One region of the Nocardioides pacificus genome, then DNA from elsewhere that is predicted to be linked to it. Evidence: predicted binding sites of a transcription regulator. Region 1 holds the regulator's gene; the other holds the start of a gene.
What was found. The regulator HrcA, encoded in region 1, represses chaperone genes, less so after heat shock. The targets are predictions, from matches to a motif close to TTGGCACTCGNNNNNNNCGAGTGCCAA.
Positions count from the first base shown of each region.

Region 2: groES (co-chaperone GroES) is a predicted target of HrcA. The motif match lies at 7,586-7,612, and genes of this name have one in related genera.

Region 1 is NZ_BAAHCI010000015.1:949,332-963,840, forward strand. It holds gene ACYU7L_RS23035 (AMP-dependent synthetase/ligase) at 1-1,642, shown strand, start outside; gene hemW (radical SAM family heme chaperone HemW) at 1,705-2,931, shown strand; gene ACYU7L_RS23045 (TM2 domain-containing protein) at 3,007-3,462, shown strand; gene ACYU7L_RS23050 (DUF3097 domain-containing protein) at 3,499-4,350, opposite strand; gene ACYU7L_RS23055 (GrpB family protein) at 4,449-5,060, shown strand; gene ACYU7L_RS23060 (MBL fold metallo-hydrolase) at 5,090-5,941, opposite strand; gene ACYU7L_RS23065 (DUF2470 domain-containing protein) at 6,059-6,754, opposite strand; gene hrcA (heat-inducible transcriptional repressor HrcA) at 6,897-7,919, shown strand; gene dnaJ (molecular chaperone DnaJ) at 7,989-9,176, shown strand; gene ACYU7L_RS23080 (16S rRNA (uracil(1498)-N(3))-methyltransferase) at 9,184-9,933, shown strand; gene ACYU7L_RS23085 (Gmad2 immunoglobulin-like domain-containing protein) at 9,985-10,980, opposite strand; gene ACYU7L_RS23090 (Gmad2 immunoglobulin-like domain-containing protein) at 11,046-12,155, opposite strand; gene ACYU7L_RS23095 (SigE family RNA polymerase sigma factor) at 12,152-12,715, opposite strand; gene ACYU7L_RS23100 (histidine triad nucleotide-binding protein) at 12,810-13,160, shown strand; gene ACYU7L_RS23105 (PhoH family protein) at 13,284-14,324, shown strand; gene ybeY (rRNA maturation RNase YbeY) at 14,321-14,509, shown strand, end outside.
Region 2 is NZ_BAAHCI010000015.1:374,064-388,572, reverse strand. It holds gene ACYU7L_RS20405 (CapA family protein) at 1-490, shown strand, start outside; gene ACYU7L_RS20400 (carbon-nitrogen hydrolase family protein) at 509-1,321, opposite strand; gene ACYU7L_RS20395 (GuaB3 family IMP dehydrogenase-related protein) at 1,318-2,424, opposite strand; gene guaB (IMP dehydrogenase) at 2,503-4,032, opposite strand; gene ACYU7L_RS20385 (GNAT family N-acetyltransferase) at 4,086-4,958, opposite strand; gene groL (chaperonin GroEL) at 5,420-7,042, opposite strand; gene groES (co-chaperone GroES) at 7,123-7,419, opposite strand; gene ACYU7L_RS20370 (class I SAM-dependent methyltransferase) at 7,651-8,835, shown strand; gene ACYU7L_RS20365 (hypothetical protein) at 8,918-9,511, opposite strand; gene ACYU7L_RS20360 (glycoside hydrolase family 3 protein) at 9,725-11,350, opposite strand; gene ACYU7L_RS20355 (MBL fold metallo-hydrolase) at 11,357-11,983, opposite strand; gene ACYU7L_RS20350 (S-(hydroxymethyl)mycothiol dehydrogenase) at 11,983-13,083, opposite strand; gene ACYU7L_RS20345 (SigE family RNA polymerase sigma factor) at 13,187-13,774, shown strand; gene ACYU7L_RS20340 (hypothetical protein) at 13,771-14,509, shown strand, end outside.

The DNA.
Region 1 (14,509 bases):
CCTGATGGCGCTGGGCATCGAGCCCGAGCAGCGCGCGGGCATCGCCTCGAACACCCGGTTCCACTGGATCCTCGCCGACCTGGCGATCATGTGTGCCGGTGCCGCCACGACCACGGTCTACCCGACCACCAACGCCGACGACACGGCGTACATCCTCAGCGACTCCGAGAGCCGCGTCGTGTTCGCCGAGGACGACGAGCAGATCGCCAAGCTGCGCTCGCACCGCGCCGAGCTGCCGCACGTCTCGAAGATCGTCACCTTCGACGGCACCACCGACGGCGACTGGGTGATCTCCCTCGACGAGCTCGCCAAGCTGGGGCAGACCTACCTCGCCGAGCACCCGGGCGTGATCCGGACGATGGCCGAGTCGATCCGGCCCGACCAGCTCGCGACGCTGATCTACACCTCGGGCACGACCGGGCGCCCCAAGGGCGTGCGGCTGCGTCACTCCTCGTGGGTCTACGAGGGCGAGGCCATCAAGGCGCAGGACACCCTGCACGAGGACGACCTGCAGTTCCTGTGGCTGCCGATGGCGCACAGCTTCGGCAAGGTGCTGCTCTCCACGCAGATGGCCTGCGGCTTCGCCACCGCCATCGACGGCCGCATCGACCGGATCATCGACAACCTGGCCGTCGTGAAGCCGACGTTCATGGGTGCCGCGCCCCGCATCTTCGAGAAGGCGCACGGCAAGATCATCACGATGCAGGCCAACGAGGGCGGCGCGAAGGAGAAGCTGTTCAACCAGGCCTTCAAGGTCGGCCTCGAGGTCGACCGCCGCAAGCGCGACGGCAAGTCGATCCCGCTGGGCCTCAAGCTGCAGCACGGCCTCTTCGACAAGCTGGTCTTCTCCAAGGTCCGCGACCGCTTCGGCGGACGCGTCCGCTTCTTCATCTCCGGCGCCGCGGCCCTCAACCAGGAGGTCGCCGAGTGGTTCCACGCCGCGGGCATCCTGGTGCTCGAGGGCTACGGCCTCACCGAGACCTCAGCCGGCGCCTTCGTGAACCACCCGGAGGACTACAAGTTCGGCTCGGTCGGCAAGCCGTTCCCCGGCTCCGAGGTGAAGATCGCGGCCGACGGCGAGGTGCTGATCCGCGGCCCGCACGTCATGGAGGGCTACCACAACCTGCCCGAGCAGACGGAGGGGACGCTCGTCGACGGCTGGCTGCACACCGGCGACATCGGCGAGCTCGACGCCGACGGCTTCCTCAAGATCACCGATCGCAAGAAGGACCTGTTCAAGACCTCGGGCGGCAAGTACATCGCCCCGTCCTCGATCGAGTCGCAGTTCAAGGCGATCTGCCCCTTCGCCAGCCAGTTCCTGGTGCACGGCAACGACCGCAACTACTGCGTCGCGCTCGTCACGCTCGACCCCGACGCGATGGCCGACTGGGGTGCGCGCAACGGCATGGAGGGCGCCTCCTACACCGAGATCGTCCGGTCCGACGCCGTGCAGAAGATGGTCGACGGCTACGTCGAGCAGCTCAACGCCCGGCTCAACCGGTGGGAGACCATCAAGAAGCACGTGGTCCTCGACAACGACCTCAGCATCGAGTCCGGCGAGCTGACCCCCTCGATGAAGGTCAAGCGCAAGGTCGTGGAGCAGAACAACAAGGCCGTCATCGACAGCCTGTACGCCTCCTGATCGCTGGCTGATCAGGCTGGGCTGATAAGGCTGGGCCGGGTCGCCGGTGGGAGGATGGGGGGATGCCCTCCACTCCTCCTCCCGGCGAGCCCGCCCCCACGGACGGCTCCCTGCCGGAGTCCGCGCTGGAGGGGGTGGGCGCCCGGCCCTTCGGCTTCTACGTGCACGTCCCGTTCTGCCGCGTGCGGTGCGGCTACTGCGACTTCAACACCTACACGGTCTCCGAGCTCGGGCCGGTCTCCTCGGCCCCCGGCGCCTCGCGCGCGTCGTACGCCGACGGCGTGGTCGCGGAGGTACGACGCGCACGCCGCGTGCTGGGCGAGCGCGACGTGCCCGTGGAGACGGTCTTCCTCGGCGGCGGCACCCCCACGCTGATCGAGCCGGCCGACCTCGGACGCGTGCTGCAGGCGATCCGCGACGAGTTCGGCATCGTCGCCGGCGCCGAGATCACCACCGAGGCCAACCCCGACAGCGTCACCCCCGAGAGCCTGGCCGCGCTCCGGGAGGCGGGCTTCACCCGGCTCTCCTTCGGGATGCAGTCGGCCGTGCCGCACGTCCTGGCGACGCTCGATCGCACGCACGACCCGCTGCGCGTCCCCGGGGTGGTCGAGGCGGCGCGCGCCGCCGGCTTCGACGAGGTCAGCCTCGACCTGATCTACGGCACGCCGGGGGAGTCCCTGGCGGATTGGCGTACCTCGCTGGACGCGGCGCTGGCCTGCGCGCCCGATCACGTGTCGGCCTACGCGCTGATCGTGGAGGACGGCACGGCGCTGGCGCGTCAGGTGCGCCGCGGGGACGTGCCGATGCCTGACGACGACGACCTCGCCGACAAGTACCTCCTCGCCGACGAGGTGCTCGGAGCCGACGGTCTGGAGTGGTACGAGGTGTCGAACTGGGCGCGTCGCGAGCGCAGCCAGTGCCGCCACAACGTCCTGTACTGGAAGGGCGCCGACTGGTGGGGTGCCGGGCCGGGGGCTCACTCCCACGTCGGGGGTGTGCGCTGGTGGAACGTCCGCCACCCCGCGGCCTATGCGGCGCGGCTCGGCGACGACCTGAGTCCGGCCCAGGCCCGCGAGGTCCTCGGGCCCGAGGACCGCCGTGTCGAGCGGGTGCTGCTCGAGATCAGGCTGCGCAGCGGACTGCCGCTCGAGGTGCTCGACGACGGGGGACGCGCCGCGGTCCCCGACCTCGTCGAGCGCGGCCTCGTGGAGGTCGTCGCCGACCGCCTGGTCCTCACGCTGCAGGGCCGGCTGCTGGCCGACGCCGTGGTCCGCGACCTGCTCCCCTGAGGAGGTCCCTGGCAACACCCCGAGATCGCCCGCATTGCCCAGCCGCGGAGCCGGATCAGGACTAGGGTCGATGACATGAGCACAGGCCCCGACTTCAGCAAGCCCAACCCCGAGGATCCCAACGGGCAGCCGTCCGACCAGGGACAGGGACCGTCCTCGCACGGTGCCGATCAGCAGCCCTACGGAGCCGCGCCCGGCGCGCCTCAGTACGGTCAGCAGCCCTACGGCACCCCGCAGTACGGTCAGCAGCCCTACGGCGCCCCGATGGCCGGCGGCCCCGCGCCGTACGGCGTGCACCCCGTCACGGGCATGCCCTACTCCGACAAGTCCAAGCTGGTCGCGGGCCTGCTGCAGATCCTGATCCCGCTCGGGATCGGCCGCTTCTACATCGGCGACAGCCGCACGGGCGTCTTCCAGCTGCTGGTCACGATCTTCACCTGCGGTGTCGGCGCGATCTGGCCCTTCATCGACGGCATCATGATGCTCGTCGGCGATCCGGTGGACCAGAGCGGGCGCCCGCTGCGCAGCTGAGGCATCGCGCCTCGAGTCGCGCCGGCTGCGGACCGATCAGGGCGCCGTCACGAAGTCGATCAGCTCCTCGACCCGCCCGAGCAGGGCGGGCTCGAGGTCGGCGAACGAGTTGACCTTCGACAGCACGTGCTTCCAGGCGCGCGCGATGTCGGCCTGGTCGCGGTGCGGCCAGCCCAGGTGCTGGCAGATGCCCTTCTTCCACTCGATGCTGCGCGGGATCGTCGGCCACTGCTGCAGGCCGAGGCGGTCGGGCTTGACCGCCTGCCACACGTCGATGAACGGGTGGCCGACGATCAGCACGTGCTGACCGACGGGGGAGCGGGCGATGCCCTGGGCGATCCGGCTCTCCTTGGATCCCTTCACCAGGTGATCCACCAGCACGCCGACCTTGCGGTCCGGGCCGGGGCGGAAGTCGCGCAGGTGGTCGGCGAGGTCGTCGACGCCGCCGAGGAACTCGACCACCACGCCCTCGATGCGCAGGTCGTCGCCCCAGACCTTCTCGACCAGCTCGGCGTCGTGGCGCCCCTCGACGAAGATCCGGCTCTGGCGGGCGACGCGGGCCGGCGCGTCGTGGACGGCGACGGACCCCGACGCCGTCCGGGTGGCCTTGGCCGGGGCCTTGAGGCGGGTCGGCGGCGTCAGGATGACCGGCTTGCCCTCCAGCAGGAAGCCGGGGCCGAGGGGGAACGTGCGCCGCTTGCCGCGCCGGTCCTCGAGCGTCAGCGTCCGGATGTCGCGGTCGACCGCGACGACCTCACCGCACCAGTCGGTGGTCACCTCCTCGACGACCAGACCCAGCTGGGCCTCGGTCTCGACGGCGCGCCCGCGCTTGGGGGCGCGCCAGTCGGTGTTGAGGACGTCGGTGCCGTAGCGGTCGTGGGAGCTCACCGGGGCAACGCTAGGTCGCTCACCCGTCGGAGCCGGTGAGGCCACGCCGATGAGACCCACCCCACTGCTGTCCGGTCGGGAGCCGTAGCGTTCCGGGCATGCCGAGCCGCACCGAGATCGTCACGTTCGACGACCAGCCTCCGCCGCCCGGCGAGTCGCCCTGGGTGGACGGTGCGCGACCGGAGACCGGCGTCGCGGTCGTCGATCCGGACCCCGCCTGGCCGGAGCGGTACGACGAGCTGGCGGCGCGCATCCGGGGCGCGCTCGGCTGGCGGGTCCTCGACCTGGCGCACGTCGGCTCGACGTCGGTCCCGGGGCTGGCGGCCAAGCCGATCATCGACATCGACCTCACCGTGGCCGACACCGACGACGAGCCGGCCTACGTGCCGGCCCTCGAGGCAGCCGGCTTCGAGCTGCGGGTGCGCGAGCCATGGTGGTTCGGACATCGCGCCCTGCGCGCCGAGTCTCCCGCCTGCCTGCTGCACGTGTTCGGGCCGGACAGCCCCGAGCTGGTCCGGCACCGGCTCTTCCGGGACTGGCTGCGCGGCAACGCCGACGAGCGGGAGGTCTATGCCCGGGCCAAGCGGGAGGCGTCGGCCGCCGCCAGCGCTGCGGCGGAGCACATGATGCAGTACAACGCCCGCAAGGAGCGGGTGGTCCGCGAGATCTACCGGCGCGCGTTCGTCGCGTCGGGGCTGCTCGCGCCCTGACGCGTGGGCCTCGTGCGCTGCGGGCCGGCTCAGACGAGCGGCAGGTTGCGCTGCGCCCGGGGCAGGTGCTCGTAGCCGCGTCGGACGGCGTGGACCAGGTCCTCGCGCGGGTAGGGCCACTCGGCGGCCGCCAGCGCGTCGTCGACCGGCACACCACGGGTGGAGAGGTCGCGGATCGTCTCCGCCACGACGCCGAGCGCGGAGCGCTGCTCCTCCATGAAGTCCTTGCCGACGGGAGCGCCGTGGCCGGGGACCACGACGGTCGACGGGCCGGTCAGGTTGAGCACCAGGTCGAGGGCCAGCGGCCACTCCATCGGGTGGCAGTCCTGACCGAAGCCGGGGACCCCGGACTCCTCGACCAGGTCGCCGGTGAGCATCACGTCGGCGTCGGGCACTCGCACCACCACGTCGCCGGAGGTGTGCCCCTTGCCGGGGTGGACCAGCTCGACCACCCGGCCGCCGCCGAGGTCGACGGGCCAGACGGAGGAGAAGGTGTGGTCGGCGGCGACGATCTCGGTCGCCAGGACCTCCTCGCGGCGTGGATCGGCCGGATCGTCGCGGTAAGCCTGCTTGATCCGCTCCCCGGCCGAGACCGTGGCGGCCGCCGCGTCCTCGTGGGCGTGGATCGGCACCGCGCCGTACGCCGCGCGCAGGGCCGCGTTGCCGAAGGTGTGGTCGAAGTGCTCGTGGGTGTTGACGATGGCCACCACGTCCCCGGCCCCGAGGGCCCGCAGATCCGCAACGACCTCGCCTGCCGCGGCCGTCGAGGCATGCGTGTCGACCACCAGCAGCCCGTGCTCTCCGCCGATCGCGGTGACATTGACGTCGAACCATGCGTAGCGCGCGACCCAGACCCGGTCGGCCACCTCGGTGAACCTCATCGGGCCACCCTAGGCCCGCCCCCCACCACCACCTGTAACGCGGGGTTATCCGGACTGCCCAAGCGTCACGACGCTGCGGTAGATCGGATAACCCCGCGTTACATGGGGGGTGCGGGGTCAGGTGAGGCCGGAGTGGAGCTCTCGGCTGAGGAGCGCGCCGAGCTCGGCGCGGGAGCGAGCGGGGCGGGGGAACCACAGCCGGTGGGTGTGGGCGCCGTCGAGGTCGATCCAGTGCACCTCCACGCCGTCGCGGGTGAGGTCCGCGATCGCCGCGCCCGCGACGCTGCCCGGGCGCAGGCCGCGTGCGGTGGCCACGCTGTGGCGCAGCTCGGCCGGGTGGCTGTCATTGGTGTGCTCCACCACCCGGCGCAGGTAGCCGTCGTTGAGGTCGTGGTCGGAGCTGCGGAAGTGCGCGAGCGGTACGGCGCGGCTCGCGTGCCCGGCGGCGGCTGCCACCGACGCGGGCACCAGCTCCACGACGTGCGCCGTCGGGGGCGTGTCCTGGTGGCGGGGACGACCGGTCGCCCGCAGTCGCAGGGTGCCCGTCAGGGTGACCGACGACAGGGAGCTGGCGGTGTCGGCCCCGAGGGTGAGGCGCGCCTCCCGTCCGCATGCAGCGGCCAATGCCAGGGCGCTGTCAACGGGACAGGAGAACGCCGGCACGCCCGCGGTGTCGCGCACCGTGAGGTCGACGATGTCGTCGAGGTGGCGCAGGCCCTCGACCTCGAGGGTCGCGGTGCTCGGGCACGACAGCACCGCGCGGGCCTGTCCGGCGAGCACGTGGGGATCGTAGGGCTGCTGGGTGGCGGTCATCGCATCTCCTCATCGACTTAGGGGAGCCTAACCTCACTCGTCCCGGAAGGCCAGGGATGTCTCACCGGCTAGTAGTCTTGGCACTCAGTGCTGATGAGTGCCAGTGAGCAGCGTCTGGCGTCGAGGGTGAAGGGAGGCGTGAATGGTCGAGGACCGCCGACTCGCCGTCCTGCGTGCCATCGTCGAGGACTACGTGTCGACCGAGGAGCCGGTGGGGTCCAAGGCCCTGGTGGAGCGGCACAGCCTCGGTGTCTCGCCTGCGACGGTGCGCAACGACATGGCTGCACTGGAGGAGGAGGGGTTCATCACCCAGCCCCACACCAGCGCCGGCCGGGTGCCGACCGACAAGGGCTACCGCCTCTTCGTCGACCGCCTGACGACCGTCAAGCCGATGAGTGCCGCCGAGCGCCGCGCGATCTCGACGTTCCTCGACGGCGCCGTCGACCTCGACGACGTCGTCCAGCGCAGCGTCCGGCTGCTCGCCCAGTTGACGCGCCAGGTCGCCGTCGTGCAGTACCCCACGCTCTCGCGCAGCACCGTCCGGCACGTCGAGCTGGTCGCCATGACACCCTCGCGCCTCCTCGTGGTCCTGATCCTCAGCACCGGACGCGTGGAGCAGCGCCTGGTCGAGCTGGGCGCATCCTTGGGCGACGAGCAGATCGCCGACCTGCGCACCCGGGTCAACCGGGCCGCCACCGGCGAGCAGATCTCACAGGCCACCGCTGCGCTCCAGGCGCTCGCGGACGATGTCCCCCCTGACGACGCGGCGGTGACGGCCCAGGTCGTCGCCACCTTGGTCGAGGCGATGTCCGACCACCGCTCGGACGAGCGCGTCGCCGTGGGCGGCGCGGCCAACCTGGCCCGCTTCGGCGAGGGCTTCGACTCCGCCATCCGGCCCATGCTCGAGGTCCTCGAGGAGCACGTCGTGCTGCTCAAGCTGCTCGGCGAGGCCAGCAGCGGCGGGACAGTCACGGTCCGGATCGGCCACGAGGGGCCCTACCAGGAGCTCGCCAGCACCAGCGTCGTGGCCACCGGCTATGGGCCCGGTGAGCAGGCGCTGGCCACCCTGGGCATCGTCGGCCCCACCCGCATGGACTACCCCGGCACGATGGCCTCGGTGCGCGCCGTGGCCCGCTACGTCTCCCGGATCCTCGACGAGGCCTGACCGCAGCCAGCCGTCCCCCGAGTCTCAGACCATCAGCCTCCAGCAGCAGGAAAGAACAGGAACACCACCTTGAGCCAGGACCTCTACGAGCTCCTCGGCGTCGACCGCGACGCGGGGCCCGACGCCATCAAGAAGGCCTACCGGCGCCTTGCCCGGCAGCTCCACCCGGACGTCAACCCCGACCCCGAGACGCAGGAGCGCTTCAAAGAGGTCTCGCGCGCCTACGAGGTGCTCTCCGACCCGCAGAAGAAGGCCGCCTACGACCGCGGGGGCGACCCCTTCGGCGGGGGCGCCGCAGGCTTCGGCCAGGGCCAGGGCTTCTCGTTCACCGACATCATGGACGCGTTCTTCGGGGGCAACGCTCCCGGCGGCCAGGGTGGCGGTCGTGGGCCGCGCCCGCGCGTGCGACGAGGCCAGGACGCCCTGATCAGGCTCGAGATCGACCTCGCGGAGGCGGCGTTCGGCGTCACCCACGAGCTCAAGGTCGACACCGCGGTCGTCTGCACGACCTGTCACGGTGACGGCGCCGCTCCCGGCAGCGAGCCGGTGTCGTGCGAGACCTGCCACGGGGCCGGCGAGGTCGCCCAGGTCCAGCGGTCGTTCCTCGGCGAGATCCGCACCCTGCGCCCGTGCCCGGCCTGCCGCGGCTTCGGGTCGATCATCCCCGAGCCGTGTCGTGACTGCTCGGGCGACGGCCGGGTCCGCTCGCGCCGCAACCTGACGGTGAAGATCCCGGCGGGCGTCGACACCGGCACGCGCGTCCAGCTGCCCGACCAGGGTGAGGTGGGCCCCGGTGGTGGCCCGCCCGGCGATCTGTACGTCGAGATCCATGTCGCGCCGCACGAGGTGTTCGTCCGTGAGGGCAGCGACCTGCACTGCACGGTGTCGCTCCCGATGACGGCGGCCGCGCTCGGCACGACGCTGACCCTGCCGACCCTGGAGGCCGACGTGGTCGCCGCGGACGAGGAGAAGAAGACCGACCTCGAGACCGAGTTCGAGCTCGAGATCCGGCCGGGCACCCAGTCGGGCACCGAGCAGGTGCTGCGTGGGCGCGGCGTCCCCGGTCTGCGTGGCGTCGGACGCGGCGACCTGATCGTGACGGTCGTCGTCGAGACGCCCACGCGTCTGGACGACCGCCAGAAGGAGCTGCTCTTCGAGATGGCCGCCCTGCGCGGCGAGGAGGCGCCGACCGGCAACGTCGGACCGGGCCCCCGCACGTTCAAGGACCGGCTGCGCAGCGCCTTCCAGGGCCGCTGAGCGCACGATGACGCTGCCGGTCCACCACGTGCCGGAGCTGGCGGCCTCGGGGACCCCCGAGGCCGGCCGGCTCGTCGAGGTGACCGGCGACGAGGCCCATCACGCGGTCGCCGTGCGCCGGCTGCGGGTCGGCGAGCAGGTCGTGCTCACCGACGGTGCCGGTACGGCGGTCACCGGCGAGGTCGTCAGCACCGGCAAGCGGGTCTTCGCCGTGACCGTGCTGGGGACGGACCTCGTCGCCCGGCCCGCCCCTGAGCTGGTCGTGGTGCAGGCGCTCCCGAAGGGCGACCGCGGGGAGCTGGCGGTCGAGATGCTGACCGAGATCGGCGTCGACGTCGTGGTGCCCTGGGCGGCCTCGCGCAGCGTCGCGGTCTGGCGCGGAGAGCGCGCCGCCAAGTCGCTGGCCAAGTGGCGGGCCACGTCCCGCGAGGCGGCCAAGCAGGCGCGGCGCAGCTGGTTCCCGGAGGTCCACGAGCTCGCCTCCACCGCCGACGTCGTCGCGCTGCTGGGCTCCGCCGACCTCGCCCTGGTGCTGCACGAGGAGGCCGCGGAGCCGATGGCCGGTCTCGCCCTGCCGGCCGGCGGGCGCGTCGTACTCGTGGTCGGGCCGGAGGGGGGCGTGGCCGACGACGAGATCGAGGCGTTCGCGGCCGCCGGCGCGCGCTCGGTGCGCCTGGGGCGCGAGGTGCTGCGCACCTCCACCGCCGGGGTGGCCGCGTGCGCCGCGCTGCTGGCCGGGTCCCCGCGCTGGGCCTGATCTCGACGTTCGGGCCTGATCTCGACGTCGAGCGCTGCGCGCCCTGCTCGATCAACGAGGGCGGACGACCACCGTCTTGGTGTCGCGGGTGGGACCCACGCCCTCGCGTGAGGGCCCCTCTCCCGTCGGGTCGTCGGTGAAGGCGACGAAGGTGTACCTCCCGGGGGCGAGCCCGGAGACGTCGACCTCGGCCTGCCACGGGTAGAGCTTGTCCATCCACCCCGACGCGGTGGCGAAGCCGGACCTGACGACCTTGTCGCGGCGCCGCAGCTCCCACGGCACGGTGGCCTCGAACGAGCTGGCGAGACCGCGGGCCGTGAACGAGCCCCGCACCGTCATGCCCTGAGACGGAGAGGTGATGTTGGCGAGGGCGAGCACGTCGAGCGGTGGCGCGGCCCGGAAGCCCCGGGCGCGCCGGACGCCGAAGAGCGGGACCTGCTCGGACCCCACGGAGAACACCACGCGGGAGCGGGAGCGGCCGGCTCCGTGGAGGGTGCGGACGAGCTGCTGCACGGCGAGGTTGGCGCTACGACGACTCATCCCCGCTGGCCGCTCGGTCCACCTCCGATCGGCCAGCCGGACGGTGTAGACGCCCCGGCGGCCGAAGCCGTCGAAGCCGACGCTGCTCACCGAGCCCGCCGAGAAGAGGGAGCGGTAGTCGGGGTCGAGGGCCTCGCCGGAGGTGGTCAGAGCGGCCGCGGCCGTGAGCGGATCGGCCGCGTCCACGGCCCGCATCTCACGGAACAGCCGCGGCCCTCCCGGGGCGTCCCCGACGAAGAACACCGGCACCGAGACGGTGTCGGGCGGGGTGACCGGGCCGCGTCGACGCGCGATCCCGGGAGCCTGCTTCTTGCCCGCGCCGGGGCGCGCGGACCCGGTGCGAGCCGGCTGCTTCGGGCCGGCTCCCGGACTGGCCTCGGCGCTGGCTTCGGGGGCGGGGCTCGTGGTCGCCTCCGCCGGCGAGCTGGGCGGCGGGGACTCGGCCCGGCTGTCGGAGTCGTCACCGCACCCGGCCAGGAGAGACAGGCCCAGGGTGGCGGCGGCCACGAGCGAGACGGTCCGGACGGATGCGGGGCGGCCGGATTTGGGGCGGATGGCTGGGGAGCGACTCATCACTCGACCACGATCGTTCGGGTGTCCTCGGTGGGGCCGAAGCCCTCGCTGCCACCGGTGGGGTCGTCGGTCATCGCCACGAAGGTGTACTCCCCGGGCTCGAGGGCCGAGACGTCGATCGAGGCCGTCCACGGATAGAGCTTGTCCATCCAGCCCTCGGCGGTGGTGAACCCGCTGTCGACAACCTTCTCGCCCTGCCGGATCTGCCACGGGACGGTGGCCTCGAACGAGCTGGCGACGCCGGTCGCGGTGAACGAGCCGGAGACGGTGGCGCCCTCGGTGGGGTCGGTGATGTTCACCAGTGCGAGGACGTCGAGCTGCTCGCCCTGGGCGAGTGGCTCCGCCGTCGGCACCCCGAGGATCGTGTCGCTGCGCTGCCCGTCGACGAGCAGCTGCACGGGAGCGCGCTCCTGCAGCGAGGCCTGCACGGTGTAGAGCACCTGCTCGATCGCGAGCGACGCCTCCTGCTTCGACATGCCCTGCGGTCGCTCGCGGAGATCGCCGGCGTCGCCGGGGTCGAGGTCGACGGTGACCAGCTCCACGTCCGTGGTCCCAGAGTCGGTGTCGGAGTCGGGGTCGGAGTCGGGGTCGACGGTGACCTCGCGCACCGAGACCCCGGCGGGCCAGTCGCTGCCGTAGTCGGGGTCGTCGGCCGCACCCGTCACGGCCAGGGTCGTCGCGGCGAGGGCGGCGTCGGCCCCGCTGGTCTTCTGGAACTCGCGGAACAGCCGCGGCCCCTGGGCCGCCTCGCCCCGGAAGTACACCGGCACGGTGAACGTCGTATCCGGCACCTCGGTCGAGGAGGTCGAGGGAGCCTCGGTGGGCTCGTCGGCGGTGGTCGCCGGGGGCGTGGCGTCGGGGGAGGAGGAGACCGGGGCGTCGTCCTTGCCGGTGAGGTCGGAGCCGATCACCGCGACCGCGGCGATCACGGCTGCGGTAGCGACGGCGGCGCCGCCGACGGCGTACAGCCAGGGACGTCGCTTGCTCATGGGAGTCACCTTCGTTCGGTTGCGGATGAAGTCGAGGCGGTGCCCGGGCTCGATGTCCGACACAGCGTCGGAGAGCAGCTCGCGCAGGGACGCGTCCTCGTGGGGAGTGGGGTCGGTCATCGCTGGTCCTCCAGGAGCGGGCGCAGCGCGGCCGCTCCGCGGGAGGCGTGGCTCTTGACCGCGCCGCGGCTGATCTCGAGAGTGGCCGCGATCTCGGCCTCGGAGAGGTCGAGGTAGTAGCGCAGCGCCAGCACCTCGCGCTGGCGCTGCGGCAGCGCGCGCATCGCCTCCAGCACGGCCGTACGGCGAGCGGTGGCCAGCGCCGCGGCGTCGGCGCCGGGGGTCGCCAGGGGAGGTGCCGCGGCCTCGCGCCGCACATGCCGGTCGACGACCACCCCGTGACGCAGCACCGAGCGTGAGCGGTTCACGACGCTCTGTCGCAGGTAGGCCAGTGCCTTGTCGGGGTCGCGCAGCCGTGACCAGTGGGCGTGGACCGCGACGAACGCGTCCTGCACGACCTCCTCGGCGGTGGCAGGCTCGCGCACGAGCAGCACCGAGAGCCGGACCAGCTGCCGCCAGTGGGCGGCGTACAGCTGCTCTAGGGCGGTGTCGGCGTCCCACGACGCCGGCCCTCCGCTCGCCGGAGGCCCGGGGGTCGCGGAGTCACCTGGCGGGGTCACCGCGGGGCTCCGAGACGTGAGGGGCGCATGGGTCATCACGCTAGTGGGACGCGCAGCCTCCGGATGCGGTTGACACGCCCCTAGAGTGGGCGACATGAACGCCTCCGAGGACTGCCTCTTCTGCGGGATCGTCGCGGGCGCGGTGCCAGCGACGGTCGTGCACGAGACCGAGACCACCGTCGCCTTCCGGGACGTCAACGCCCAGGCACCCACCCATGTGCTGGTCGTGCCGCGCAGCCACCACGCGGACGCGGCGTCCCTGGCCGCCGCCGAGCCGACCGTGTTCGTCGACCTGATGACGGCGGCGGCCGAGATCGCCGACGCGGAGGGCCTGGAGGGCGGCTACCGCACGGTGTTCAACACCGGCGCCGCAGCCGGCCAGACGGTGTTCCACACCCACCTGCACGTGCTCGGCGGTCGGCCGCTCTCCTGGCCGCCCGGCTGACGTCGCTCCGCGGTCGGGAATCTCGCGGGCTCCGCGTGCCTTGAACCCCGTAGCATGGAGGTGGCCCCGCGACCGCGCGGCGCCTCCCGACCGCCAACAGGAAGGCCGCCCGCCCGGGCATCCATGACTGACACGCAGCGCCAACAGCAGGGCAACCACCAGGGCGACTCGACCCGGGGCGACTCGACCCACGTGGTCCACACGGTGACGGTCCCCGCCAGCATCAACATGGTCAGCCTCCTCGGGCCAGGCGACGAGCACCTCGGCCTTGTCGAGGGCTCCTTCGCCGCCGACATCCACGTGCGCGGCAACCGCATCACCCTCGAGGGCGAGCCCGGCGAGGTCGCCCTGGCCGAGCGACTGCTCGACGAGCTGGTCACGATCATCCGCACCGGTCAGGGAATCACCCCCGAGACCGTCGAGCGGGCGATCAGCATGCTGCGCGCCGAGACCACCGAGCGGCCCGCCGACGTGCTGAGCCTCAACATCCTGTCCAACCGCGGGCGCACGATCCGGCCCAAGACGCTCAACCAGAAGCGCTACGTCGACTCCATCGACAAGCACACGATCACCTTCGGCATCGGCCCGGCCGGCACCGGCAAGACCTACCTGGCGATGGCCAAGGCGGTCCAGGCGCTGCAGGCCAAGAAGGTCACCCGGATCATCCTGACCCGGCCCGCCGTCGAGGCCGGGGAGCGGCTCGGGTTCCTGCCGGGCACGCTGAGCGAGAAGATCGACCCCTACCTGCGTCCGCTCTACGACGCGCTGCACGACATGATCGACCCCGAGACGATCCCCAAGTTGCTCGCGGCCGGCACCATCGAGGTGGCTCCGCTGGCCTACATGCGCGGACGCACCCTCAACGACGCGTTCATCATCCTCGACGAGGCGCAGAACACCTCCCCCGAGCAGATGAAGATGTTCCTGACCCGGCTCGGCTTCGGCTCCAAGATCGTGGTCACCGGCGACGTCACGCAGGTCGACCTGCCCGGGGGAGTGAAGTCGGGACTGCGGGTGATCGAGGGGATCCTCGGCGAGGTCGACGACATCGTCTTCAACCGCCTCACCAGCTCCGACGTCGTCCGGCACCGCCTGGTCGGCAAGATCGTGGCGGCCTACGACGAGGCCGACGCGCGCGGCGAGGTCCGGGACGTGCGTCGATGAGCATCGAGATCCTCGACGAGTCGGGTCACGAGCTCGACGTCGCCCACCTGTCCTCGCTGGCCCGTTTCGTGATGGACCGGATGCGCGTCCACCCGCTGGCGGAGCTGTGCATCAAGGCCGTCGACGAGGCCACGATCGCGCAGCTCAACGAGCAGTGGATGGAGAAGGAGGGACCCACCGACGTC
Region 2 (14,509 bases), 580 kb from region 1:
TCGGCGGGCGCGCCGAGCTGGCGCCGACGTGGTGGTGGTCAAGCTGCACGCCGGCGACGAGTACTCCCCGCTCCCCAACGCCGAGCAGATCGCCCGGGTCCGGCGGCTGACGGCGTCGCCCCACGTCGACCTGGTCGTCGGTGATCACGCGCACGTCGTCCAGCCGATCACGAGGGTCAACGGGAAGTGGGTCGTCTACGGCATGGGCAACATGGTGGCCCAGCAGGAGACCTCGCGGCCGCGCACATACGAGGGCATCACGGTCCGGTTCACGTTCACCGAGCGCGTGGACGGCTTCCGGGTGACGCGGGCGGAGTACCTGCCGACCATGTGGAGCCACTACGCCGCGGGACGTCCGATCCGGATCCTGCGGGTGGTGCGGATGCTGGCGAGCGACGCCGGCGACACGGCGCGACTCCGCGAGGCGCGGCGCGAGGTGCGGGCCGCGGTCGACGGGCTGGGTGCGACACCCGGGCTGCTGGAGCGCTGAGCGCCCCGCCGACATCGCTCAGCCGCGCACGCGGGGGCCGAGATCGGTGCGGTGATCGTGGTGCATCGAGTGGGTCGCCCGCGTCGAGGCCACCTCCGCCGGGTCGAGGTCGGCGATCGCCAGCCCCTCCTCCCCGCCGAGCCGGGCCAGCGGCCGGCCCTCGGGGTCGTAGACCGCGGAGCCGCCGATGAACTCCGCGGACCCGCAGCGCCCGGTCAGCCCGGAGAACACGACGTACATCCCGTTCTCCAGGGCCCGGGCGGGGTAGTAGAGGTCGCGGCGGTGCGCTCCGCCGGGGAAGTACGCCGCGGAGTTGAGGTAGCCCAGCGCGCCGTCGTCGGCCGCGGCCCGGGCGTGCTCGGGGAAGCAGCCGTCGTAGCAGACGCTCAAGCCCAGCTCGACGCCGTCGACGGTGATCGAGGCGCCGTGGCCGCCGGGGACGAAGAAGTCGCGCTCGAGGGCGTCGAGGTGCTGCTTGTCGTACGGCGCGGTGACGGCGCCGTCGGGGCGGACGACCAGCTGGGCGAGGGTGCGGTGGCCACCGGTTCGCTGCAGCGCCGTACTCACCACCACGACGCAGTCCGCAGCGCCGGCGGCCGAGCGCAGCGGGTCGAGCCAGGCGCCGCCGAGCTCGTCGTCACCGGGCACCCGACCCGCGAACGCCTCGACGTCGTAGCCGGTGAGGAACGCCTCGGGCAGCACCAGCAGGCGCACGCCCTGGCCACCGGCGAGTTCGGTCAGCCGGGCGGCCGTCGCTATGTTGCGCGCGACGTCGCCCGCGACCGAGACGGCCTGCCCGGCCGCGACCCGCAGCGGCCCCAGCCGGGTCACCCGACGACGACCTCGATGCGCTGGAACTCCTTGAGGTCGGTGTAGCCGGTGGTGGCCATCGCCCGCTTGAGCGCGCCGACGAGGTTCATCGTGCCGTCGGCCGTGCGAGAGGGACCGAAGAGGATCTCCTGCAGGGTGCCGACCGGCTCGAACTCGACGCGCTCGCCGCGCGGCAGCTCGCTGTGCCAGGCCTCGGCGCCCCAGTGGAAGCTGCGACCGGGCGCGTCGGTCGCGCGCGCGAACGGCGAGCCGACCATCACCGCGTCGGCGCCGCAGGCGACGGCCTTGGTCAGGTCGCCGGAGCGGCCGATCGAGCCGTCGGCGATGACGTGGACGTAGCGCCCGCCGGACTCGTCGAGGTAGTCGCGGCGCGCGGCCGCGACGTCGGCGACGGCCGAGGCCATCGGGACGGCCACGCCGAGCACGGTGCGGGTGGTGTGGGCCGCTCCCCCGCCGAAGCCGACGAGCACGCCCGCGGCACCGGTGCGCATCAGGTGCAGCGCCGCCTGGTAGGTCGCGCAGCCCCCGACGATGACCGGGACGTCGAGCTCGTAGATGAACTCCTTGAGGTTCAGCGGCTCGGCCTGCGAGGAGACGTGCTCGGCCGAGACCGTGGTCCCGCGGATCACGAACATGTCGACGCCCGCGTCGACGACGGTCTTGGCGAACTCCTTGGTGTGCTGCGGGGAGAGCGCGCCGGCCACCGTCACGCCGGCGTCGCGGATCTGCTGGAGGCGGGCGGTGATCAGCTCGGCCTTGATCGGCTCGGCATACATCTGCTGCATCCGGCGGGTGGCGTCGATGCCGCGCAGGCCCGAGACCTCCTCGAGCAGCGGCAGCGGGTCCTCGTAGCGCGTCCACAGCCCCTCGAGGTTGAGCACGCCGAGCCCGCCGTACTCACCGAAGGCGATCGCGGTCTCCGGCGACATCACCGAGTCCATCGGCGCGGCCATGATCGGCAGGTCGAAGCGGTAGGCGTCGATCTGCCAGGCGATGCTCACCTCCTCGGGGTCACGGGTACGCCGCGAGGGGACGATCGCGATGTCGTCGAAGGAGTAGGCGCGCCGGCCGCGCTTGGCCCGGCCGATCTCGATGTCGGTCATGTGATTCCTTCGGTGGTCGAGCCTGTCGAGACTCGGTGGTCGAGCCTGTCGAGACTCGGTGGTCGAGCCTGTCGAGACTCAGATTCCGTGGTAGTTGGGCGACTCGACGGTCATCTGCACGTCGTGGGGGTGGCTCTCCTTGAGCGAGGCCGCGGTGATGCGCACGAAGCGGCCCTTCTCCTGCAGCTCCGGCACGGTGCGCGCACCGACGTAGAACATCGACTGCGTCAGCCCACCCACGAGCTGGTGGGCGACGGCGCCGAGCTGGCCGCGGTAGGCGACCTGGCCCTCGATGCCCTCGGGGATGATCTTGTCGTCGCTGACGACCTCGGCCTGGAAGTAGCGGTCCTTGGAGTAGGACTTCTTGCTCCGGCTCGACATCGCGCCGAGCGAGCCCATGCCGCGGTAGGCCTTGAACTGCTTGCCGTTGACGAAGACCAGCTCGCCCGGCGACTCGTCGCAGCCGGCGAGCATCGAGCCCAGCATCACCGCGTCGGCCCCGGCGACCAGGGCCTTCGCGATCTCACCGGAGTGCTTCATGCCGCCGTCGGCGATGACCGGGACGCCGGCCGGCTTGCAGGCCAGCGACGCCTCGTAGACGGCCGTGACCTGGGGGGCGCCCACGCCGGTGACCACGCGCGTCGTACAGATCGAGCCGGGTCCGACGCCGACCTTGACGGCGTCCACGCCCGCGTCGACGAACGCCTGGGCGCCGGCGCGGGTGGCGACGTTGCCGCCGATCACCTGCACGTGGCGGGTGGCCGGGTCGGTCTTGAGGCGCCGGACCATGTCGAGCAGCATCCGGACGTGGCCGTGGGCGGTGTCGGCGACCAGCACGTCGGCGCCGGCCTCGATCAGGCGGGTGGCCCGCTCCCAGGCGTCGCCGAAGTAGCCGATCGCGGCGCCGACCATCAGCCGGCCGTCCGCGTCGTTGCTGGCGTGCGGGAACTGCTCGGACTTCACGAAGTCCTTGACCGTGATCAGTCCGGCGAGGCGACCCTGGTCGTCGACCAGCGGCAGCCGCTCCTTCTTGTGGCGGCGCAGCAGCAGGGTCGCGTCGTCGCGCGAGATCCCGATCGGGCCGGTGACCAGGCCCTCGCTGGTCATCACCTCGGCGACCTTGGTGGTCGCCCACTCCGCGACGGGCGTGAAGCGCAGGTCGCGGTTGGTGATGATGCCGAGCAGGCGCTGGCCCGCGTCGACGACCGGCAGCCCGGAGACCCGGAACTCGCCGCAGATCTTGTCGAGCTCCTCCAGCGTCGCGTCGGGGCCGATGGTGATCGGGTTGGAGATGATCCCGGTCTGGGTCCGCTTGACCAGGTCCACCTGGTAGGCCTGGTCCTCGATCGAGAGGTTGCGGTGCAGCACCCCCAGGCCGCCCTGGCGGGCCATCGCGATGGCCATCCGGGACTCGGTCACGGTGTCCATCGCGGCGGAGACCAGCGGCACCTTCAGGCTGATCTCGCGGGTGAGCCGCGAGGTGGTGTCGATCTCGGAGGGCGCCAGGTCGGACTCACCGGGCAGCAGCAGGACGTCGTCGTAGGTCAGGCCGAGCGCCGCGAACTTCTCGGGGACACCGTCGGTTGCGCCAGCGGGAGCAGAGGTCAAGGTGGCACGAGCCTTTCGTGTGGCGGAAGCCCCCAGTCTATCGGCGCCCGGGCTCAGAGCCCCAACGGCTTGAGGTCGCGGACCGGCACGCGGACGGTCAGCACGTCGGCGGCCATCCGGATCCGGCCGCGCAGGCCCGCCGCGAGCACCATCGGCAGCACCGCCTGGTTGTCCGCGCGGGTCGCCAGCACGATCTCCGAGGCGCCCTGGGCACAGGCCAGCCGGGCGGCGTCGGTGAGGAGCCGGGTCCCGATCCCGCGGCGCTGCCAGGCGGGGTCCACGCGCAGGCTGACCTCGCGCACACCGGGCTCGTCCTTCTCGGCCTGCACCTGCGCCATCCCCACGACGGCCTGCTCGACGATCGCGGAGACGGTGTCGCCCACCACGTCGTACGACGCAGTGGCGCCGGTGCCGAGCCGCCGGGTCAGGTTGGGGACCATCGCGGCCTCCCGACTGCGGTGCAGCACGTCGGTGACCAGGTCGGCCATCGCCGCGCCACGGGCGTGCTCGGTCGCGGTGAACGGGGCCGTCCGCCGGACCTGGACCTGGATGTCGCCGACGGTCAGGTCCATCACGTCCTGGACCGGGGCGTCCGGCCCGGCCGGGTCGGCCTCGGCGTCGAAGAGCTGCGCCACCACCTCGGGGAAGCCCGCGGGGTTGGCCAGGATCGTGCGAGCTGCCTGCACGTAGCGCGCAGGCTGGTCGACCAGCGCCGCCTCGGTGCACGCCAGGACCTGCACCATGGTGGCCCCCGATCCCTCGACCAGGCCGGTCAGGTCCGCGATCCCCCAGTCGTCGGGCGTGCGGAGCACCAGCTCGTCGGTCACCGACCCCACGCCAGGGAAGATCTGCAGTCCCAGGATGTTGACGCCCGCGTCCCCGCAGCTGCGGGCCAGCACCGCCAGGGCCCCGGGCCGGTCGGGCATGTTCGTACGGACTCTCCAGAGCATCGTGTCCCTTTCCCCTCCACCGACGACAGGCGCCCAGCCTCCGCCCGTGGCGTTGCCGACCCGGGTCCCCCGTGTTTCAGCGGCGTGACGGGTGGCGTGAGCGTGCGCACACCGCTGTTCGCCGTACGGCTGGGGCAGGCGCCGGGAGGGCCGCCGTTTGGTCCCCAACGGCGGCATTTTCAGGCGGAGACATGTCGTCTCTGCCCAATCGGCGAGGTCCGCAGCGACGTACGGCGCGCCGCGGGCGGGCGGCGGGCCGGTCGGGGGTAGTGAGGGTCGCCGATTGGTCAGAGACGACAGGTCCAGGACGCTTTTCGCTTCCGTTGGGGACCAAACGGCGGCCGTTGCTCCCCGCCGCCGCACGCCGACCGAAATGCAGCACTCCCCGGCCGATACCCGGCCGGGGAGTGCTGGTGGTGCTCAGTGCGAGGTGCGGATCAGTGGCCGTGGCCGTGCCCGTGGCCAGCGGCCGGGGCGTCGTCCTCTTCCTCGGGCTTCTCGACGACCAGGGTCTCGGTCGTGAGGAGCATGGCGGCGATCGAGGTCGCGTTGACCAGCGCCGAGCGGGTGACCTTGACCGGGTCCAGGACGCCCTGCGCGACGAGGTCGCCGTACTCACCGGTGGCGGCGTTGTAGCCGTTGCCGATGCCGAGCTCGCGGACCTTGGTGGTCACGACGTAGCCGTTCTCGCCACCGTTCTCGGCGATCCAGCGCAGCGGCTCGTCGGCAGCCTTGCGTACGACGCGCACGCCGGCCGCCTCGTCGCCGGTGAGGCCGAGGTTGTCCTCGAGGACCTTGACCGCGTGGATGAGGGCGGAGCCGCCACCGGCGACGATGCCCTCCTCGATCGCGGCGCGCGTCGCGGAGACGGCGTCCTCGATGCGGTGCTTCTTCTCCTTCAGCTCCACCTCGGTGGCGGCGCCGACCTTGATCACGCAGACACCGCCGGCCAGCTTCGCGAGGCGCTCCTGGAGCTTCTCACGGTCCCAGTCGGAGTCGGTGTTCTCGATCTCGGCCTTGATCTGGTTGACGCGACCCTCGACCTCGGCGGCGTCACCGGCGCCGTCGACGATCGTGGTGTTGTCCTTGGTGATCACGACGCGACGGGCCTTGCCCAGCACCTCGAGACCGACCTGGTCGAGCTTGAGCCCGACCTCGGGGGCGATGACCTGGCCACCGGTGAGGGTGGCGATGTCCTGCATCATCGCCTTGCGGCGGTCACCGAAGGCGGGAGCCTTGACGGCGACGGCGTTGAACGTGCCGCGGATCTTGTTGACCACCAGCGTCGACAGGGCCTCGCCCTCGACGTCCTCGGCGAGGATGAAGAGCGGCTTGCCGGACTGGATGACCTTCTCCAGCAGCGGGAGGATCTCGGCGACGGCCGAGATCTTGCCCTGGTGCAGCAGGATGTAGGGGTCGTCGAGGACGGCCTCCATCCGCTCGGGGTCGGTGACGAAGTACTGCGAGATGTAGCCCTTGTCGAACTGCATCCCCTCGGTGAACTCCAGCTCGGTGCCCATGGTGTTGGACTCCTCGACGGTGATCACGCCGTCCTTGCCGACCTTGTCGAACGCCTCGGCGAGCAGCTCGCCGATCACGCTGTCGCGCGAGGAGATCGTGGCGACCGAGGCCATGTCCTCCTTGGACTCGACCTCGCGGGCGGCGTCGCGCAGCGCGTCGCCGACGGCCTCGGCCGCGGCGTCCATGCCGCGCTTGAGGCCCATCGGGTTGACGCCGGCGGCCACGGCGCGCAGGCCCTCGTGCACCATCGCCTGGGCGAGGACCGTCGCGGTCGTCGTACCGTCACCGGCGATGTCGTTGGTCTTGGTGGCGACCTCCTTGCACAGCTGTGCACCGAGGTTCTCGAACGGGTCGTCCAGCTCGATCTCACGAGCGACGGTCACACCGTCGTTGGTGATGGTCGGGGCGCCCCACTTCTTGTCGAGGACGACGTAGCGGCCCTTCGGGCCGAGCGTCACCTTGACGGCGTTGGCGAGAGCGTCGACGCCGCGCTCGAGCGCGCGGCGGGCGTTCTCGTCGAACTCCAGGATCTTGGGCATGGCTCTCCTCGTGAAAGCGATCGGGCCGTGTGCCCGAGGCCGCGCGTCAGCACGTCCTCAGGCACACGACCCAGGGAAAATCAGGAAACGATGGCGAGGACGTCGCGCCCGGAGAGGATGAGGAACTCCTCGCCGGCGTACTTGACCTCGGTGCCGCCGTACTTGCTGTAGATGACCTTGTCGCCCACGGAGATGTCCATGGGGATGCGCTCGTCGCCGTCCTCGTTGAAGCGGCCGGGGCCAACGGCCACGACCTCGCCCTCCTGGGGCTTCTCCTTGGCGGTGTCGGGGATGACCAGGCCGGAAGCCGTGGTCTGCTCGGCGTCGAGGGGCTTGACGACGATGCGGTCCTCGAGAGGCTTGATGTTGACCGACACGATGTCGACCTCCACTTTCTCCACTAGGTCTGACTCGAAAGTGGGAGCGCTCTTCAATCGAGACCGCTCCCGGCACGTGTTGAGCCTGCTCGGAGGTACGCCGTCGCGGGGGTCGCACCACGTTGCAAGCACTGGCACCCTCATGGTGAGAGTGCCAGAACAGACGTTAGCACTCGACCCAACGGAGTGCCAGAACACCTCCAGTCCAGTAGCCCGTGACAGGATCCCCGCGTGGACCTCGACGACTTCCGCTGGCTGCTCACCGACCCCGGACAGCGGGTCCTGGAGCAGGCCACGCATGCCTATGCCGACGCGCTGGGCGACCCCGTCCGCTCCGCCTCCGCCGTACGACGCCTCGAGGCCAACCCGGCCCACGCCGCGGCGGCGCTCACCCAGGTCCAGCTGCGCGCCCGCGCCGTGGCGAAGTTCGGCGAGCGGGCGGTGCGGATGTACTTCACCCCCGACGCGCTCGAGCAGGCCACCCGGCACCGGGTCGCCCAGCACCGCGCCGCCCGGATCGCCGCGGCCGCCCCGTCCTCGGTCATCGACCTGGGCTGCGGGATCGGCGGCGACCTGATCGCGTTCTGCGAGGCGGGCCTGACCGCCGCGGGGATCGACCAGGACCCGGTCCGCGTGGCGGTGGCCGAGGCCAACCTCGCCGCGCTCGGACTCGAGGGCGCGGTGATGGTGGCCGACGTCACCGCCGTCGACACCGAGGCGTTCGGCGTGGCCTTCGCCGACCCGGCGCGCCGCTCGGCCCGGGGCCGGGTCTTCGACGTCGAGGGCTGGACCCCGCCCTGGTCGTTCGTGACCTCGCTGCTCGCGCGGCGCTCCGTGGTCAAGGTCGCCCCCGGGATCCCCCACGAGCTGGTCCCCGACGGCGTCGAGGCGGAGTGGGTCAGCGACGCCGGCGACGTGAAGGAGGCCGCACTGTGGTCGCCGTACCTCGCCACCGCCGCGCGGCGCGCGACCGTGATCGGCGACGGCGGGCTGGCCACGCTGACCGAGGAGGACGACCCGTTCCAGGGTCACGACCGGCCGGTGCGGGAGCTGGGCCGCTACCTCTACGAGCCGGACGGGGCGGTGATCCGTGCGGGCCTGGTCACAGCGGTGGCCGCGCTCGTCGGCGGCGGGCTGCTCGACGAGCACATCGCCTACGTCACCGGCGACGATGCGTTCCGCACGCCGTTCGCGCGGGGCTACGAGGTCCTCGAGGAGCTGCCCTACCGCGAGAAGCCGCTCAAGGCGGCGCTGCGCGAGCGGGGCGTGGGACGGCTGACGATCAAGAAGCGCGGCGTCGACATCGTCCCCGAGCAGCTGCGCAAGCGCTTGGCGCTCGCGGGCGACCACGAGGCGACGCTGGTGCTGACCCGGCTCGACGGCAAGGGCGTGGCGCTGCTCGTGCGCCCCCTGTAGGAGAGATGCCGAACGGCCGGACGGTGATCGCTCACCGCCCGGCCGTTCGTGTGTTGCTGGAGCTGCTGGTGCTGCCGCTGGATCAGACCCCGGCGGGGGCCGCCCGGCGAGCCGGGGGAAGGTCGGCGTTCTTGACCTTCTTGGCGTGCCACATGCCGAGCCCGGCGAGGATCAGCAGGGCGGCGCCACCGACGAAGGCGGCGATCGCGGCGTAGCCGGCGATGGTGCCCATCGTGGCGAAGGCGAAGCCGTAGAGCAGCAGGCCGCGCAGCGTGTTGCCCATGAACAGGCTCTGACGCAGGGCGCCGAGCTCCTCGACCTGGGCCGGGTCGGCGTCGGGGTTGGCCTTGAGGGCCATGAACTCGCCGCTGACCTCTTCGTAGGTGCGACCGTCGCTGGAGGCGTTCATGTGGACCAGGATGTAGTGGTCGGCGAAGGCGCGGGCCTGGTCACCGGTGGTGAGCTGCTGGCCGGCGTACTGGTCGAGAGCCTCGTGCTGCTCCTCGGTCTCCAGCGCCTCCTTCTCCGGCATCGTGATGTCCTGCATCGCCAGCTGGTCGTGCACCTGGTCGCCGATGAAGACGTTGGCCCAGGTGAGCAGACCGCCGGCGGCGATCAGGACGACGGCCAGCAGGACGCCGGTCCACGAGATGAGCTTGTCGAGGGTGGAGCGCATGGGTTTCTCCTTAGCGAGATGCAGGGAACCCAACGTCCCTGCGGTGATGAGTTGAACGCTAAACGGGTTTCGCGGCCGCTCTCAGGGCCATGGGGACCCACCTGGAACGGCAGCAAGACCCCCACCGGTCGGGACAATCCGGGCCCGACAGGCCCCCCGATTAGGGACCGAAAGACCCTATTGAGCGTGGCGCCAGGGCGCGTGCGCCAGGGCTCAGCAGCGCGGGGGCCGCAGGCCGGCGACGCGCACCGGCGGCCGGCCGATCGCCCGCATCCGCCCCGTCAGCACGTCGACCAGCGCCCGCATCGCGCCGTCGGTCACGCCGTACGTCGCCAGCCGGACCCGTGCGCTCGACCGCGCCAGGACGTACGGCGTGTCCAGCGCGACCGCGACGTGGCTGCCCGCGCGGGGACGGTCGCCGTACCCCAGCAGGTCGACGCGCGTGCCTCCCCGCCCCACCCGCAGACCGGCGCGCCGCGCCGCGCGGACCAGCACCGGCCGAGCCCCCGCGTCGCCGACGAGGGTGATGGTGCGTCCCACCAGCCGACCCCGACAGGGCCCGCGCAGGAGGGTCACGGCAGCCCGCGACAGGGCCGCGGACGCCCGGGCGTCGGGCACGCGACCGGGCGCCGGCGGGTGATCCGACTGGTGGCGCAGCAGCGCGACCTGCCGGGCTGCCGCTTGCTGCAGACGGCCCCGCGTGAGACGGCCACTGCGCACCGCACGGACCAGCCCCGCGCGGGCCGCGGCGGGATCGGGCGGCATCAGCACGACGTCGGCGCCGGCGCGCACCGCGGCCACGGCGGCGGCGGCGCTGTCGTGAGTGGCGGCGACGCCGGCCATGTCCAGGGCGTCGGTGACGACCAGTCCGTCGAAGCCCAGCCGCTCGCGCAGCAGCCCGGTGATCACCGGCCGCGAGAGCGACGACGGGACTCCAGGGTCGACCGCGCGCACGTCCAGGTGGGCGATCATCACCGACGAGGCGCCGGCGGCCACGAGTCGGCGGAACGGCACCAGGTCGACCGCGGCGAGCCGACGCAGGGATCGACGCTGGACCGGGAGCACCTGATGGCTGTTGGCGCTCACCGAGCCGTGGCCGGGGAAGTGCTTGGCGACGGGCACGACGCCGCCGGCGCTCAGTCCTTCGACGCCGGCGAGCACCTGGCGGGCCACCACCTCGGGGTCGGACCCGGCCGAGCGGGAGCCGATCGTCGGGTCCTGGGGGCCGACCGTCACGTCGGCGACCGGGGCCAGGTCGACGGTGAAGCCGAGGCCGCGCAGCTGCCGGCCGAGCACCTCGTGGGCCGCGGCGGTGAGCGAGACGTCACGGGCGGCCCCCGTCGACATGAACGCCGGCAGCGGGGTGACGCCGTGGCGCAGCCGAGCGACCAGGCCGCCCTCCTGGTCGACAGCGACGAACAGCGGCCAGCCGCGCGAGCGCGCCGAGCTGTGCAGCGTCCGGTTGGCGGTGCGGATCGCGGCGGCGGAGGCGACGTTCTCCTCGAACGCCACGACCCCGCCGAGATGGAGCCGGCGCACCAGGTCGACCGGCGCGCGTGTGCCGTCGTACCTCGCCACGATCAGCTGGCCGGCGAGCGCCGGCAGCGGCAGGCGACGTACGTCGCGCGCGGCGCGGTCGAGCTCCTCGGCGGTCGGCCCCCAGCCGGCACGCAGACCGAGGGCCGCTGCGGGCGAGGTCGGCGCCGACCGGGTCCCGTCGGTGTCGGTCACCGCCGACTCGTCCGTGGTCGGGCGCTCTCCCGCACCGTCCCCCGGCGTCGCCGAGCAGCCTGCGAGCAGCAGGAGCGAGGCGAGGAGGAGTCCGGTGCGGGAGCGCATCACCCGTCAGCCGAGGAGGGCCTTCTCCGCCCCGATCGTGGTGTCGTCGCCGTGGCCGGTGTGGACGACCGTCTCCTCGGGCAGGCCGTAGAGCTTGGCCCGGATCGAGGACTCCAGCGTCGGCCGGTCCGAGTGGCTGCGCCCGGTGGCACCCGGCCCACCCTGGAAGAGGGTGTCGCCGGTGAAGACGCAGTCGAGCTCGGGGGCATAGAGGCACACCGCGCCCGGCGCGTGGCCGGGCGTGTGCAGCACCCGGAGCGTGGTGCCGGCCACCTCGATGTCCTGGCCGTCGGCCATGTCCACGTCCCACAGCTCGTCGGTGTGGGTCAGCTCCCACAGCACCCGGTCGTCGGGGTGCAGCAGGATCGGCGCGACCACGCGCTCGCGCAGCGCGGGCGCGACGCGGACGTGGTCGTCGTGCGCGTGGGTGCACACGATCGCGCGGACCTTGCGCTCCCCCACCACCGCGAGGATCGCCTCGACGTCGTGGGGCGCGTCGATGACCACGCACTCGCGGTCGTCGCCCACCACCCAGATGTTGTTGTCGACCTGGTGGGTCTCGCCGTCGAGGCTGAAGGTGCCAGAGACGACCGCGTGGTCGACGCGCAGCGAGCCGGTGCTCTGGTCGCTCATCAGAGGATCACCACCGAGCGCAGCACGTCGCCGTGGTGCATCCGCTCGAACGCCGCCTCGACGCCGTCGATCGCGATCTCCTCGGTGACGAAGCCGTCGAGGTCGAGGCGCCCCTGCTGGTAGAGGTCCACGAGCATCGGGAAGTCGCGGCTGGGCAGGCAGTCGCCGTACCAGCTGGACTTGAGCGAGCCGCCGCGACCGAACACGTCGATGAGCGGGATCTCGGGGATCTGCATGTCGGGCGTGGGGACGCCCACGAGGACGACGGTGCCGGCGAGGTCGCGGGCGTAGAACGCCTGCTTCCAGGTCTCCGGACGACCAACGGCCTCGATCACGACGTCGGCGCCGTCGGCACCGTCGTAGGTCTCCGCGGCGATCCGCTTGATCTCCTCGACCGGGTCGACCTTCGAGGAGTCGACGGTGTGCGTCGCGCCCATCGCCTTGGCCTTCTCGAGCTTCTTGGCGTCGATGTCCACCGCGATGATCGGGCTCGCACCGGCCAGCGCGGAGCCGGCGATCGCGGCCACGCCGACGCCGCCACAGCCGATGACGGCGACGGACTTGCCGCGGGTGACGGCGCCGGTGTTGATCGCCGCACCGATGCCGGCCATCACGCCGCAGCCGAGCAGGCCGACGGCCGCGGGGCGGGCCTCGGGGTCGACCTTGGTGCACTGACCGGCGGCGACCAGGGTCTTCTCCGCGAACGCGCCGATGCCCAGCGCCGGGGAGAGCTCGGTGCCGTCCTCGAGGGTCATCTTCTGGGTGGCGTTGTGGGTGTTGAAGCAGTACTGCAGGTCGCCGCGCTTGCAGGCCCGGCACTCGCCGCATACCGCGCGCCAGTTGAGGACGACGAAGTCGCCCGGCGCGACGTCGGTGACGTCGTCGCCGACCGCCTCGACGATGCCTGCGGCCTCGTGGCCGAGCAGGAACGGGAACTCGTCGTTGATGCCGCCCTCGCGGTAGTGCAGGTCGGTGTGGCAGACCCCGCAGGCCTGGATCTTGACCAGCGCCTCGCCCGGGCCCGGGTCCGGGACCAGGATCGTCTCGAGGCTGACCGGCTGTCCCTTGGCGCGCGCGACGACGCCCTTGACCTTGTGCATGGTGTCTCCTTCGTGAAAGTCGTGTGCCCCCACGCTAATCAGCGGCACAATGCAACCTGCTGCTGCCCGGTCGCGTCTTGGTCGCGAAAGGGTGGTAGGAGACATGCACTTCGTCGCTGACACGGGGCCTGAGAGGCCCGATGTGGGAGTGGGGGTGGCCGTGGCCGAGCGGGCCCGACCGCAGGACGCCGAGTTCTCGGCGTACATGGCCGCGCGCCAGCCCAGCCTGCTGCGCACGGCCTACCTGCTGACCGGGGACCGGCACACGGCCGAGGACCTCGTCCAGACCGCTCTCGCCAAGCTGTACCTGTCGTGGGACAAGGTCCAGCACCGCGAGCTGATCGACGGCTACGTCCGACGGATCATGGTCAACGAGCACAACTCCCTGTGGCGCCGGGCGTGGAAGCGCCGCGAGTTCGCCACCGACGAGGTGCCCGAGACCTACCACGTCGTCGACGAGTACGACGACGGGCGCGGCTCGGCGCTGTGGGAGTTCGTGCAGACGCTGCCCCGCAAGCAGCGCGCGGTCGTCGTCCTGCGCTACTACGAGGAGCTGAGCGAGGCCGAGACCGCCGACATCCTGGGCATCTCCGTGGGGACCGTGAAGTCCCAGGCGAGCCGGGCCCTGGCCGCCCTGCGCACCCGCGCACCCCAGGCCCTGGACCCGCGCCACTTCGAGGAGGGGCGATGAGCCCGATGAACGACGACCGAATCGCCGAGCTGCTCGGCGACGACCTGCACCGCCAGGTCGCGGGGATGCACGAGGCCCCGCTGACCCTTGGCGACGTGCGGGGGCGGGCCGGGCGGATCCGGCGCAACCGGCGGATCGCTGCTGGGGCGGGGGCGCTCGCGGCGCTGGCCGTGGTCGCACCGACCGTGCTGCTGCTCGGCGGCAACGGGACGCAGTCGAAGGAGATCGACCCGGTGACGCCGACCGAGGTGGTCGAGCGGGAGCCGGTGCGGACGACGCTGACGTCCGAGACCCTGGAGGGGCTGGAGCGCGGCGAGGACCCGGCGATCGAGTACTTCACGCCGGAGGGGGTGGTGCTGCCCGGGGAGGGGCTGGTCGAGCTCGACCAGAGCTATCAGGCGATGGTCTGGAGCGAGGCCGACGGCCAGTGGTGGGCGCTGAGCCCGTCGCGCGACGAGGTGCGCTACCTCTCGGAGGACTTCTCGCCGCAGGGCGGGTCGGCGACGAACCAGGACCTCGTCACCAGCGACGACCGGTCGACGGCGGCGTGGACCGCCACCGAGGCTGGTGGGCAGACGCTGTACCTGCGCTCGCTGACGGAGGCCGGGCAGGGGTCCGCGAGGGGCTTCCCTGTGTCGCCGCTCGTGCAGGCGCTCGGAGTGCTGGGCGACGACCGGGTCGTCTATGCCCGCGGCGAAGGCGAGGACGTCGACTTCGCGATCGCGGGCCCGGGCG